Regions from separate parts of the Synechococcus sp. EJ6-Ellesmere genome, predicted to be linked through region 2. Evidence: predicted binding sites of a transcription regulator. Region 2 holds the regulator's gene; the other holds the start of a gene.
The links. The regulator HrcA, encoded in region 2, represses chaperone genes, less so after heat shock. The targets are predictions, from matches to a motif close to TTAGCACTCNNNNNNNNNGAGTGCTAA.

Region 1 (6,283 bases), on a different contig from region 2:
TCTGGGCGGCACAGTGCTGATCACCGCAGACCATGGCAATGCCGAGCTGATGGAAGGGGAGGATGGTCGCCCGTGGACCGCTCACACCACCAACCCGGTGCCGGTGATCCTGGTGGAAGGTGAAAAGCGCAAGATCGGGGGCCACGGGGCCGCTCCCCAGCTGCGCCAGGGCGGCGGTCTGGCCGATATCGCCCCCACCCTGCTGCAGATCCTGGGACTGCCCCAGCCGTCGAGCATGACGGGCAGCTCCCTGGTGGAGCCACTGGATCTGGCGAGCCCCAAAGCCGCCTTTGCCGAAGCCCTTCAGGTCTGAGCGGTTCGTTAGGTTGTAAGGATGCTTACCACCGTTCTCTCCTGGATCTGGTCTGCCGTCGGCTTGCTGCTGATCGGCAGCGTGCTCCTGCACAGCCCCAAGGGGGATGGCATGGGCGGGCTGGCCAGCAGCGGCGGTTCAATGTTCAGCAGCGCCAGGAGCGCTGAAGATACCCTCAACCGCATCAGCTGGACCCTGCTGGGGCTGTTTCTCGGCCTGGCTGTCGTGCTCAGCGCCGGCTGGTTGCGCTGAGCTTGCCGCTTCAGGCCAGGCTTCCAGTTGGCGTCCCCTTCGTCTCCGTTCCTTCCTGTGGATCCGATCAAACGCCGCGGACTGCTCGCCTCCTTCGCCGTTCTGCTTGGCTCGCTCTGGGGTGGTGCCAAGGCCGAGGCGGCCTCGAAGGCCGCTGATCCCAGCTGGCAGCTGAGTGACAGTGAATGGCGCAAGCGTCTGAGCCCGGCCGCCTACGACGTGCTGCGGCGCGAAGGAACCGAACGACCGTTCACCAGCCCCCTCAACAACGAGAAGCGCAAGGGCACATTCCTGTGCGCTGGCTGCCGCCTGCCCCTGTTCAGCTCCTCGGCGAAATTCGACAGCGGCACCGGCTGGCCCAGTTTCTTTCAGCCCCTCCCCGAAGCCGTCGCCACCAAAACCGACTTCAAACTGCTGGTGCCCCGCACCGAGTACCACTGCAGCCGTTGCGGTGGTCACCAGGGCCACGTCTTCAATGACGGCCCCAGGCCCACAGGCAAGCGCTACTGCAACAACGGCGTGGCCCTGGAGTTCAAGGCCGGCTGAAGCCCAGGCACCAGGCCTGATCAGCAGAAACACTCGGATCAGCATGAAAAAGGAGGGAGGCCATGCCCCCCTCCCGCTGAATGGACCCTGATGGCGGAGCGTTGTGAGCGCTCCGCCGGCGAGGATCAGTAGTCGAAGTCGCCGCCCATGCCGCCGCCACCGGCGGGAGCTGCTTCCTTCTTCTCGGGCATGTCGGCCACGATGCACTCGGGGGTGAGCACCATGCCGGCGATCGAGGCGGCATTCTGCAGCCCCGAACGGGTCACCCTGGCGGGGGCGACGATGCCGGCGGCCAGCATGTCGACATACTCGCCGGTGGCAGCGTTGTAGCCCTCGTTGAAGGGCATGCCCTTGACATGCTCAGCCACGACGGCGCCGTTGACGCCGGCGTTCTCAGCGATGCGCTTCAGCGGAGCGGTGAGGGCGGAGGCCACGATGGTGGCGCCGATCAGCTCCTCGCCTGTGAGGTTGGCGGCCGCCCACTCTTCCAGGGCCGGCGCCAGGTGGGCGAGGGTGGTGCCACCACCAGGAACGATGCCTTCCTCAACAGCCGCCTTGGTGGCGTTGATGGCATCTTCCAGGCGCAGCTTCTTGTCCTTCATCTCGGTCTCGGTGGCGGCACCCACCTTGACCACGGCCACACCGCCGCTCAGCTTGGCCAGACGCTCCTGCAGCTTCTCCTTGTCGTAGGAGGAGTCGGTTTCGTCCATCTGCTTGCGAATCTGCTCGCAGCGGGCCTTCACCGCCGCCTCGTTGCCTTCGGCCACGATGGTGGTGGTGTCCTTGTTGATGGTGATGCGGCGGGCGGTGCCCAGCATCTCCAGTTTGGTGTTCTCCAGCTTGAGGCCGGCGTCCTCAGTGATCAGCTGACCGTTGGTGAGAACGGCGATGTCCTCGAGCATGGCCTAGCGGCGGTCACCGAAGCCGGGAGCCTTGACGGCCGCCACGTTGAGCACGCCGCGCAGGCGGTTCACCACCAGGGTGGCGAGGGCTTCCTTCTCGATGTCCTCGGCGATGATCAGCAGGGGCTTCCCGGTGCGGGCAATCTGCTCGAGCACGGGCACCAGATCCTGCACCAGACCGATCTTCTTGTCGGTGAGCAGGATGTAGGGCTCCTCGAGCACCGCTTCCATCCGCTCGGTGTCGGTGGCGAAGTAAGGCGAGATGTAGCCCTTGTCGAAGCGCATGCCCTCGGTGACCTCCAGCTCGGTGGTCATCGACTTCCCTTCTTCCAGGGAGATCACGCCTTCCTTGCCGACCTTGTCCATCGCGTCAGCGATCATCCGGCCCACTTCTTCGTCGTTGCCGGCGGAGATGGTGCCCACCTGGGCGATGGCGTTGGAGTCGGAGATCGGCTTGGCGTGCTCCTCGATCTTCTTGACGAGGAAGTCGGAGGCCTTGTCGATGCCCTTCTTCAGGGTGATGGCATTGGCGCCGGCAGCCACGTTGCGCAGTCCAGCCTTGACCATGGCATGAGCCAGGACGGTGGCGGTGGTGGTGCCATCACCAGCGGCGTCGTTGGTCTTGGAGGCGGCCTGACGGATCAGGGCAACGCCAGTGTTCTCGATGTGGTCCTCGAGTTCGATCTCCTTGGCGATCGTGACGCCGTCGTTGATGATCTGGGGAGCGCCGAACTTCTTCTCGAGCACCACGTTGCGGCCTTTGGGGCCGAGGGTGACGGCAACGGCCTCAGCCAGGATGTCGATGCCTTTTTCGAGGGCCCTGCGGGCGTTCTCGTTGTAAATGATGCGCTTGGCCATGGAGAAATGATCTCTTTTCTAAGGGAACGAAAATGAAGCGAAGGGCAAGCAAGCGGCCGAGTTGCGGATGGCCTGACTTCCCCGATCAGCAGCGGTGATCAGTTGACGATGGCGAGGATGTCTTTCTCCGAGAGGAGAACGAACTCGTTGCCGCCGAGCTTGATGTCGGTGCCGGCGTACTTGCTGTAGAGGACCTTGTCGCCCACGCTCACTTCAGGAGCCTGGCGGGTCCCGTCGTCACTGCGCTTGCCGGGGCCGACCTGCACCACCTCACCCACCTGGGGCTTTTCCTGGGCGGTGTCGGGCAGGAGGATGCCGCCAGCAGTTTTTTCGTCCGAATCGGACACCTTGATGAACACGCGGTCTCCAAGGGGTTTAACCGTGGAAACGCTCAGAGAAACAGCAGCCATGGATCCATGCAAAAGCGACAAAGTGACGCCTGCGGCGCCACGACAACGGGGAGTTGGCACTCGGGCCCGTCGACTGCCAACCTAGGCGGAGCCCTTGCGGGGCGACAATCCGATCCATGTGCGGGTCACCGAACAGCCGCCACCGGTTGCCAGCAGCCCTGCGGCGGCGCGGTCCACGGGTAGAGCGGCTGACTGGAGTGGTAAGGTTGCGCCGCTTAAGGCGGGGGGCACCCGCTGCGCGAACCTTTTCTTGACCTATGGCTGCTGCACCCGCAACCTCCGGCGCCTCCACCGGCACCAAGGGCATTGTCCGCCAGGTGATCGGTCCTGTACTGGACGTTGAATTTCCTGCAGGCAAGCTTCCCAGGATTTTCAACGCCCTGCGCATCGAAGGCCGGAACTCAGCCGGACAGCACGTAGCTCTCACTGCCGAAGTGCAGCAACTGCTGGGTGATCACCGGGTCCGCGCCGTCTCGATGAGCACCACCGACGGTCTGGTCCGCGGCATGGAAGCCCTCGACACCGGCGCTCCCATCTCCGTGCCCGTAGGTGAAGCAACGCTTGGCCGCATTCTTAACGTGCTCGGGGAGCCGGTCGACGAACGCGATGCCGTCACGACCAATCTCACCGCCTCGATTCACCGCGATCCACCCAAGCTCACCGAGCTGGAAACCAAGCCCAAGGTCTTCGAAACCGGCATCAAGGTGATCGACCTGCTGGCCCCTTACCGCCAGGGCGGCAAGGTCGGCCTGTTCGGTGGCGCCGGCGTCGGCAAGACCGTACTGATCCAGGAACTGATCAACAACATCGCCAAGGAGCACGGCGGTGTGTCGGTCTTCGGTGGGGTGGGTGAGCGCACCCGCGAAGGCAACGATCTCTACGAGGAATTCAAGGAGTCCGGAGTGATCAACTCGGAGGACCTCAGCAAGTCGAAGGTGGCGCTCTGCTACGGGCAGATGAACGAGCCCCCCGGCGCCCGCATGCGGGTGGGCCTCTCGGCGCTCACCATGGCCGAGCATTTCCGCGACGTGAACAAGCAGGACGTGCTGCTGTTCATCGACAACATCTTCCGCTTCGTGCAGGCCGGCTCCGAAGTGAGTGCCCTCCTGGGCCGCATGCCCTCCGCCGTGGGCTACCAGCCCACTCTCGGCACCGACGTGGGGGAACTGCAGGAGCGCATCACCTCAACCCTGGAGGGCTCAATCACCTCGATTCAGGCCGTCTACGTGCCTGCCGACGACCTCACCGACCCGGCTCCTGCCACCACCTTCGCCCACCTCGACGCGACCACGGTGCTCAGCCGTGGCCTGGCCTCCAAGGGCATCTACCCCGCCGTGGATCCCCTCGATTCCACCAGCACCATGCTCCAGCCCTCGGTGGTGGGTGATGAGCACTACCGCACGGCCCGGGCCGTGCAGAGCACCCTTCAGCGCTACAAGGAGCTGCAGGACATCATCGCGATTCTCGGCCTCGACGAGCTCTCCGAAGACGACCGCCGCACGGTGGACCGGGCCCGGAAAATCGAGAAGTTCCTCTCCCAGCCCTTCTTCGTGGCCGAGATCTTCACCGGACAGCCGGGCGAATACGTGAAGCTGGAGGAAACCATCAAGGGCTTCAACATGATCCTTGCTGGCGAGCTCGACGATCTCCCCGAGCAGGCCTTCTATCTGGTGGGCACGATCGACCAGGTCAAGGCGAAGGCTCAGAAAATTGCCTCCGAAGCCAAGAAGGGCTGAGTTTCACCATCCCATCCGCTTCCTGAGCACTCGCCCCCATGACTCTCAACCTGCGTGTTCTGGCCCCCGACCAGAGTGTCTTTGACGGCACTGCCGATGAGGTGATCCTGCCCAGCACCTCCGGTCAGGTGGGCATCCTCACCGGCCACGTCTCCATGCTCACGGCTCTTGATGTAGGCGTGATGCGCCTCCGGTCCGGCAAGGACTGGACCAGCATCGCCCTGATGGGTGGCTTTGCCGAAGTCGAGGCCAATGAGGTCACCGTTCTGGTCAACGGCGCCGAGCTCGGCTCGCGCATCGATGCCGGCAAGGCCGAGCGAGAGTTGGAGGTCGCCGAGCAGATGGCAGCTGGCTTTGAAGGTCAGCCCCCCAGTACCGAGAAGGTGAAGGCCCAGCAGGACCTGGCGCGTTCCCGCGCGAGGCTCCAGGCCACCCGCGCCAACTGAGGCCGCGGGGCTCTCCATGAGCCTGCGTTTCTTCCTCGACTCGGCTGATCCTCTCGTTTGGGAGGAATTGATGCCCAGTGGTTTGTTCCACGGCATCACCACCAACCCCACGCTGCTGCGGCAGGCCGGCCAGGTCTGCCGCATTTTTGAATTGCGATCCCTCAGCCAACGGGCCCTCGATCTCGGCTGCCAGGAGCTGCACCTGCAGGCCTGGGGACGTGAGCCTGAGGCGCTGTTGGATTGCGCCCTGGGCCTCGCTGAGCTGGCCCCTGGGAGGATCACCATCAAGGTCCCGCTCACCAGGGTCGGCACTGTTGCGGGCGTGAAGCTGATCGCCCAGGGCATCCCGCTCACCTTCACCGCCTGCTACGAGGCACCCCAGGTACTGGTGGCCGCAGCCCTCGGCGCTCGCTACATCGCCCCCTACCTGGGCCGCATCCAGGATCAGGGCCGGGATGGCCACCAGGAGCTGATCACGATGCAGCAGTGCGTTGACCGCAGCGGCTCGAGCCTGCGGCTGCTGGTGGCCAGCCTGCGGGCCACCAGCGACCTCAGCCGCCTGGCGGCGGCAGGGATGACCACCTTCACCCTCTCCCCACAGCTGACGGTGGCCCTGTTCAACTGCGAGGCCAGCGAAGCCGCCGCGGCACGGTTCGACGCCGACGCCACCCTGGTGGAGCGGTGAGGGGCAAGGGACGGGAGCTCGGCCTGCAGCTGCGGGCCTGGCAGGAGGCCGGCAACCCGGGACTTAGCAACGGCAGGGCCATCGCCAACCGGCTGGTCGATCTGCTCGGGGCCGAGGAGCGCCTCAAGGGGCCCG
Region 2 (6,283 bases):
CGCTCCCCTCAGGAGCGATCACAGCCAGGCTGGTGTCAGGGCCCAGCCAGCCGGCCAGCTCTCTGGAATAGTCGAGGCCGGCCGTGGCGAAGGCACCATCGCGCAGGTTCAGCATCAGCTCGGCCGCTCCCCGGCGCTGGGGCGGGGGAGACACGGCCCTGGCGTAGGCCACCAGGTCGTCGGGTTCCACCAGCAGGTGAAGACTGAGCAGCGCGGTGCGCGGCACGAAGCGGGCCGCCAGGGGCAGGTGCAGCGGCTGCTGCTCCAGGCGCAGGGGACTCTGACGGAGCGCCAGCCACCAGAAGCCTCCCCCCAGGGAGAGCAGGAGCAGTGCTGCCGTCAGCACAGCCGCCAGGAAGGGGCGAGCCTTCATGCGCCGCACACAGGGTGCTGTCATCTTCATCCATGACCATGCCCGCTGACAGCCCCAGGGCCCAGTACCGAGCCGATCGCGTCACCATGGATGCCATGACCACCCCGACCCCAAGGGCCATCCGCGCCGGCGCACTCCAGCAACGGCTGCTCAGCGGCGAACCGCTGCTGCTGGTGGACGTGCGCGAACCGGCTGAACTGGAGATGGCCGCGCTGCAAGAGCCGGTGCTGCATCTGCCGCTCAGCCGCTCAGCCGAATGGCTGGAGCGCATCGAGAGCCTGATCGGGCGGGACCAGACGGTGGTGGTGCTCTGCCATGCCGGAATCCGCAGCTGGCAGTTCGCCTGCTGGTTGATGGAGGCCCAGGGCTACGACGACGTGCTCAACCTGCAGGGGGGCATCGACGCCTGGAGCGTGGAGGTGGATCCCTCGGTGCCGCGCTACTGAGGGCTGATCGTCAGGGCTGGATCCCTTCCTGGCCGCAACAGACTGGCTGGAGTGAAGACTTCTTCTTTACCATCAGGCCCAGACATTCCGCCAGCGCGCATGTGATCGCCCTGCCCCACCGCCAACAGCAGGTGCTGCAGGCCACGGTGCATCACTACGTCGACACCATGGAGCCGGTGGGCAGCCGCACCCTGATCCGCCGCTTCGGCTTGCCCGCCAGTGCAGCCACGGTGCGCTCGACCATGGGAGCGCTTGAGCAACGGGGCCTGTTGCTGCAGCCCCACACCTCAGCCGGCCGCATCCCCAGCCAGCAGGGCTACCGCCTGTACGTGGATGCGCTGCTGCCGGCCCCAGGGGCCGGGGCGGTGCAACTGCAGCGGGAACTGCTGGGCCTGAGCCTGCAATGGGCGGCCCTCGATGATCTGCTGCTCCACCTGGCCCGTCGCCTGGCCGATCTCACTGGTCTGATGAGTCTCATCACCCGTCCGCAGCGGGCCGAGTCACGCCTGCAGGCGATCCGGCTGGTGCCCAACGGCGAGCGGCTGCTGGTGCTGCTGGTGGAGAACGCCCTGGTGGCCAGCAGCCTCAACCTGCGCCTGCCCCCTGGGGCCAGACCGGAGCTGCCAGCCCTGGAGGGGTGGCTGCAGACAGAACTGGACCGCCCCCCCGGGGGCCTGATCCGCTGGGAGAGCCTCCCCTCCCAGCTGCGCACCAGCGGCGGCGTGCTGCGCCAGGCCCTGCGCAGCCACCGTCAGGCCCGAAGCAGCGATGGCGACGGTGCCGTGGTCGTGGGCATGGGCGGGCTGCTGGCCCAGCCCGAATTCAGCCGCAGCGCCGATCTCCGTCCATTGCTGCAGCTTGTGGAGGAGGAGCCTCTGCGCCTGCTGCAACCATCGCGGCAGCAGGACCCGGAGGGGATCTGGATCGGGGCGGAGCATCCCCATCCCGCCCTGCGCCACTGCGCCGTGGTGCGGGCCACCTACCGGAGCGGAGACGGCAGCGAAGGCCAGGTGGCTCTGCTGGGGCCGATGCGCATGGCCTATGCCACAGCGATCTCAGCGGTGCGCTCGGTGGCCACTAGCCTGCAGCGTCTGCTCAGCTGAGGCCCCAACCGAATGACCTATTGCGTGGGGTTCTGGTTGGAAAGTGGCCTGGTGATGGCCTCCGACTCCCGCACCAACGCCGGCGTCGACTACATCTCGTCGTACCGGAAGCTGCACACCTTCGAGCCGGCTCCCGACCGGCTGTTCATGCTCCTGGCCGCCGGCAACCTGGCCACAACCCAGGCTGTGATCAATCACATCAAGCGCGACCTGAACCAGGCCCGGCGCGATGGGCCTGGCCTGGCGGGGCTGCCGTTGGTCGGTCAGGGGAGTTCCGGCGGGGCTTCCAGACAACACGATCTGCTCAGTGCCAGCTATCTGGTCGAGGTGGCCGCCTACATCGGCCGGCTGAGTGTGGAGGTGCAGAACGAGAACCACTCGGCGCTGCACCAGGTGGGCGCCAGCGGCGAGGCCAGTTTCATCCTCGGCGGCCAGATCGCCGGCCAGCCCCATGGCCTGTACCTGATCTACCCCCAGGGCAACGCGATCATGGCCACACCCGAAACACCGTTCCTGCAGATCGGGGAGAGCAAGTACGGCAAGCCCCCGCTCGATTCGGTGGGGCACTGCCGGATGTCGCTGGAAGATGCAGCCCGGCTCTGCCTGGTGTCGCAGGTGATCACCCGCCGCTCCAACCTCACCGTGGGGCCTCCCTTCGAGGTGGCCCTCTACCCCCGCGACAGCCTGGCGGTGGCGCACCACCAGAGGCTGGAGCGGGGCGCCCGCGAAATCGCCGAAATCAACCGGATCTGGATCGAGAGCCAGCGCCAGGCGATGCAGAGCCTCCCCCGCTTTCCCTGGGAGCAGGCCCAGGATCCCGTGGCCTGAGCCTGCGGATCAGCTGGCCAGCTGGTCCCCGAGCCTGTCGGCCACGGTGTTCACGTCCTTGTCGCCGCGGCCGGAGAGGTTGATCACCAGCTCGGTGCCCGGCGCCAGGGTGGGGCAGAGCTGCTCCAGCCAGGCAAAGGCGTGGGCCGTTTCCAGAGCCGGGATGATGCCCTCCAGCAAACTCACCCGCTGCAGCGCATCAAGGGCCTCCTGATCGGTGACGGCGGCGTACTCGGCCCGGCCCAGCTCCTGCAGGTAGCTGTGCTCGGGGCCCACCCCGGGGTAGTCGAGACCGGCACTGATCGAGTGGGCCTCCTGCACCTGCCCCTGCTCGTCCTGCAGCAGCAGGCTCATGGCACCGTGCAGCACCCCGACGCGGCCTTCGGTGATCGTGGCGGCATGGCGGCCCGTGGCCACGCCATCGCCGGCGGCCTCCACACCGATCAGACGGACGGAGGTGTCGGTGACGAAGGGATGGAAGAGACCCATGGCGTTGGAGCCACCGCCCACGCAGGCGAGGAGCACATCGGGCAGGCGGCCGAAGGCCTCCTGGCACTGGACCTTGGTTTCCTCGCCGATCACCGCGTGAAAATCACGCACCAGCATCGGGTAGGGGTGGGGTCCGGCCACCGACCCCAGGATGTAGTGGGTGCTCTCCACGTTGGTCACCCAGTCGCGGATGGCCTCGCTGGTGGCGTCCTTAAGGGTGGCGGTGCCGGCCGTGACCGGCTGCACCGTGGCCCCCAGCAGGCGCATGCGGAACACGTTCAGGGCCTGGCGGCGCATGTCCTCGGCGCCCATGTAGATCACGCACTCCAGACCGAAGCGGGCACAGACGGTGGCGGTGGCCACGCCGTGCTGACCGGCGCCGGTTTCGGCGATGATCCGCTGCTTGCCCATGCGCAGGGCCAGCAACGCCTGACCCAGAGCGTTGTTGATCTTGTGGGCACCGGTGTGGTTGAGGTCCTCGCGCTTCAGCCAGATGCGGGGGCCACCCTCGGGGCGCTGGTAGTGGGCGGTGAGCCGCTCGGCCTCGTAGAGCGGCGAGGGGCGACCCACATAGGTTTTGAGCAGATGATCGAGCCGGCTGGTGAAGGCGGGATCAGCCCAGGCCTCAGCCGCCGCCTGCTCCAGCTCCGCCAGGGCGGGCATCAGGGTTTCAGGAACGTACTGGCCGCCATAGCGCCCGAATCGCCCGAGAGCATTGGGGCGGGCCCCCTCCTCCAGGGCAGCGGGATCCTGCGGGATCGGGGGGAGGGTGCTCGTCACCGGTGATCGATCGGGGTGCTCCAGCCTAGGAAGCGGGCCGCGGCGGCACCGGCGGCGGTGGCAGGGTCCAGCTGTCGCCTCCAGCGGAGCGGGCCGGCGGCCAGCCCGGGGGCTCGTCGATGGCAAGCCGCGCCGCGGGATCGCGGCAGGGGGGCGCCTCCGCCATCGAAAAACTCAGGGCCTGGGCATCGGGCCCGGGCACCGGGATGCAGGCCGGCGCCGCTGGGCGGGGGTTCAGGTTCAAGCGCAGCATCTCGAAGCGGACAGGCGGCAGATCCATCGGCTCAGGGGTGCGCTGTGATGGAAGGCGTAGCGGCAACGGGCGCCATGGGCAAGGGAGGCTGGCAGGAATTCAGTGCCGCGGCGAGTACCGCCCGGCCAGCGGCTGCGGGAGCGGGAGCGGCGGCCCCGCTTCCGCAGCAACGGGTACGGGTGCAGCGCACGAAGGCGGGCAAGGGCGGTAAGACCGTGACAGCCATCACCGGGCTGGAGATCAGTGACGCCGACGCCCGGGCCCTGCTCAAGCGCCTGAAGGCCACCGCCGGCAGCGGCGGCACCCTCAAGAACGGCGTGATCGAGCTGCAGGGGGATCAAGTGACCACCTGCCTGGAGACGCTCACGGCGGAGGGCTTCCGGCCCAGACAGGCTGGAGGCTGATCAGCCGTTGGAGTACTCCAGGCCACCAGGGGTGGCGGAAAGGTGAGACCATCGCCCCACCGCTCTCCCCATACCCGCGCCGTCGATGACCAGCTCCCCCGCCGACAGCAAAGCCACCAACATCGTCTGGCATGAGGCCTCGGTGGACCGCGACTCCCGCGCCAGCCAGCGGGGCCACCGCAGTGCCATCCTCTGGTTCACGGGGCTCTCGGGCGCTGGCAAAAGCACCCTGGCCAACGCCGTGAACGTGGAGCTGTTCCAGCGGGGACTGGCCACCTACCTGCTCGATGGCGACAACGTGCGCCATGGCCTCTGCAAGGACCTGGGGTTCTCCGATGCCGACCGGGAGGAGAACATCCGTCGCATCGGCGAGGTGGCCAAGCTCTTCCTCGACGCCGGCGTGATCACCCTCACCGCCTTCGTGTCGCCCTTCCGGGCCGACCGCGATCGGGCCCGGGCCCTGGTGGAGCGTGGCGATTTCATCGAGATCCACTGCTCCGCCGACCTGGCGGTCTGCGAGCAGCGTGATCCCAAGGGGCTCTACGCCAAGGCCCGTGCCGGCGTGATCAAGGAGTTCACCGGCATCTCCAGTCCCTATGAAGCTCCGGAGTCCCCTGAACTGCTGGTCGACACCAGCGGCAGGCTGGAGGAGAACGTGGCCCAGGTGATCAGCTACCTGGAGCGTCAGGGGTTGATCGCGGCGGGCTGAACATCCGTGCCATGGCCGCCTGCCTGGGCGGTAATTCTGGCTCAGGCAGCCCAAGGCGCCGGGCCACCTCATCGAGGAAGGCCTTGAGGCAACTGGCCACCGGCACCGCCAGCAGCAGGCCCAGCAGGTCCCCGAGGCCCAGCAGGCTGCCGATCCGGGCCCCGACCGGAAGGCTGAGCAGGAGCCAGGCCGGCTGCAATCCCACGATCTTGCCCATCAAGCGGGGCTGGATCACCTGGTCGACCACCTGGCCCACGGCGATCGCCACCGCCAGCACCTCCAGGCCGGTGGTGGGATCCTCAAGGGCCAGCAGCAGGCTCACCAGCACAATGGTGAAGGCGCTGGCATAGGGGATCAGGGTGGTGAACCCGATGGCCACGGCGAACAACACGCCATAGGGAATCCCCAGCAGGGTGAAGACCACGATCTGGGCCGCGCTCAGGATCAGCGCCAGGATCACCTGGCCGCCGAAGTAACCGCGGAAGGTGCGGTTCACGGTGCCCAGCACCATCTCCCGCCAGCTGGCCGGCAACCAGCGGGCCAGGCCGCGGCTGATCGACTCGCCGCCCAGCAGCAGGAAGATGGCCAGCACGATCACGATCACGCTGTTGATCGTCAGGGTGAGGGTGGCGCCGAGCAGTCCGAGCAGCTTCTGGCTCAGCTGCGAGGCGTATTGGGTGGAGCGGGTGAGAAGGGCACTGCTGAGGTCACCGAAATCCGCCGGCAGACCATGCTCCACCGCCCAGGCCTGGGCCTGATTGAGCAGGGTTTCCGCCTCCACAAACCAGCCCGGCAAGGCTGTGAGCAGATCCGCCAGCTGCTCCACCAGCAGGGGAATGATCCAGAGGGCCACCAGCACCAGCACCAGCAAGCCCAGACCGAGCACCAGGGCGAGGGC

Region 1: the regulator HrcA is predicted to act here: its motif matches at 3,335-3,361, upstream of groES (co-chaperone GroES).

What each region holds. Positions count from the first base shown of each region.
Region 1 is NZ_JAGQBY010000030.1:12,726-19,008, forward strand. Features, by position in the region: gene gpmI (2,3-bisphosphoglycerate-independent phosphoglycerate mutase) at 1-313, shown strand, start outside; gene secG (preprotein translocase subunit SecG) at 335-565, shown strand; gene msrB (peptide-methionine (R)-S-oxide reductase MsrB) at 623-1,111, shown strand; partial or broken gene groL (chaperonin GroEL) at 1,237-2,871, opposite strand; gene groES (co-chaperone GroES) at 2,970-3,281, opposite strand; gene atpD (F0F1 ATP synthase subunit beta) at 3,539-5,017, shown strand; gene atpC (ATP synthase F1 subunit epsilon) at 5,056-5,463, shown strand; gene KBY78_RS05065 (transaldolase family protein) at 5,480-6,148, shown strand; gene KBY78_RS05070 (rhomboid family intramembrane serine protease) at 6,145-6,283, shown strand, end outside.
Region 2 is NZ_JAGQBY010000117.1:3,712-9,994, reverse strand. Features, by position in the region: partial or broken gene KBY78_RS12620 (DUF3352 domain-containing protein) at 1-397, opposite strand, end outside; gene KBY78_RS12615 (rhodanese-like domain-containing protein) at 406-819, shown strand; gene KBY78_RS12610 (heat-inducible transcriptional repressor HrcA) at 921-1,922, shown strand; gene KBY78_RS12605 (20S proteasome subunit A/B) at 1,977-2,750, shown strand; gene trpB (tryptophan synthase subunit beta) at 2,760-4,019, opposite strand; gene KBY78_RS12595 (hypothetical protein) at 4,045-4,299, opposite strand; gene KBY78_RS12590 (translation initiation factor) at 4,347-4,676, shown strand; gene cysC (adenylyl-sulfate kinase) at 4,762-5,385, shown strand; gene KBY78_RS12580 (AI-2E family transporter) at 5,345-6,283, opposite strand, start outside.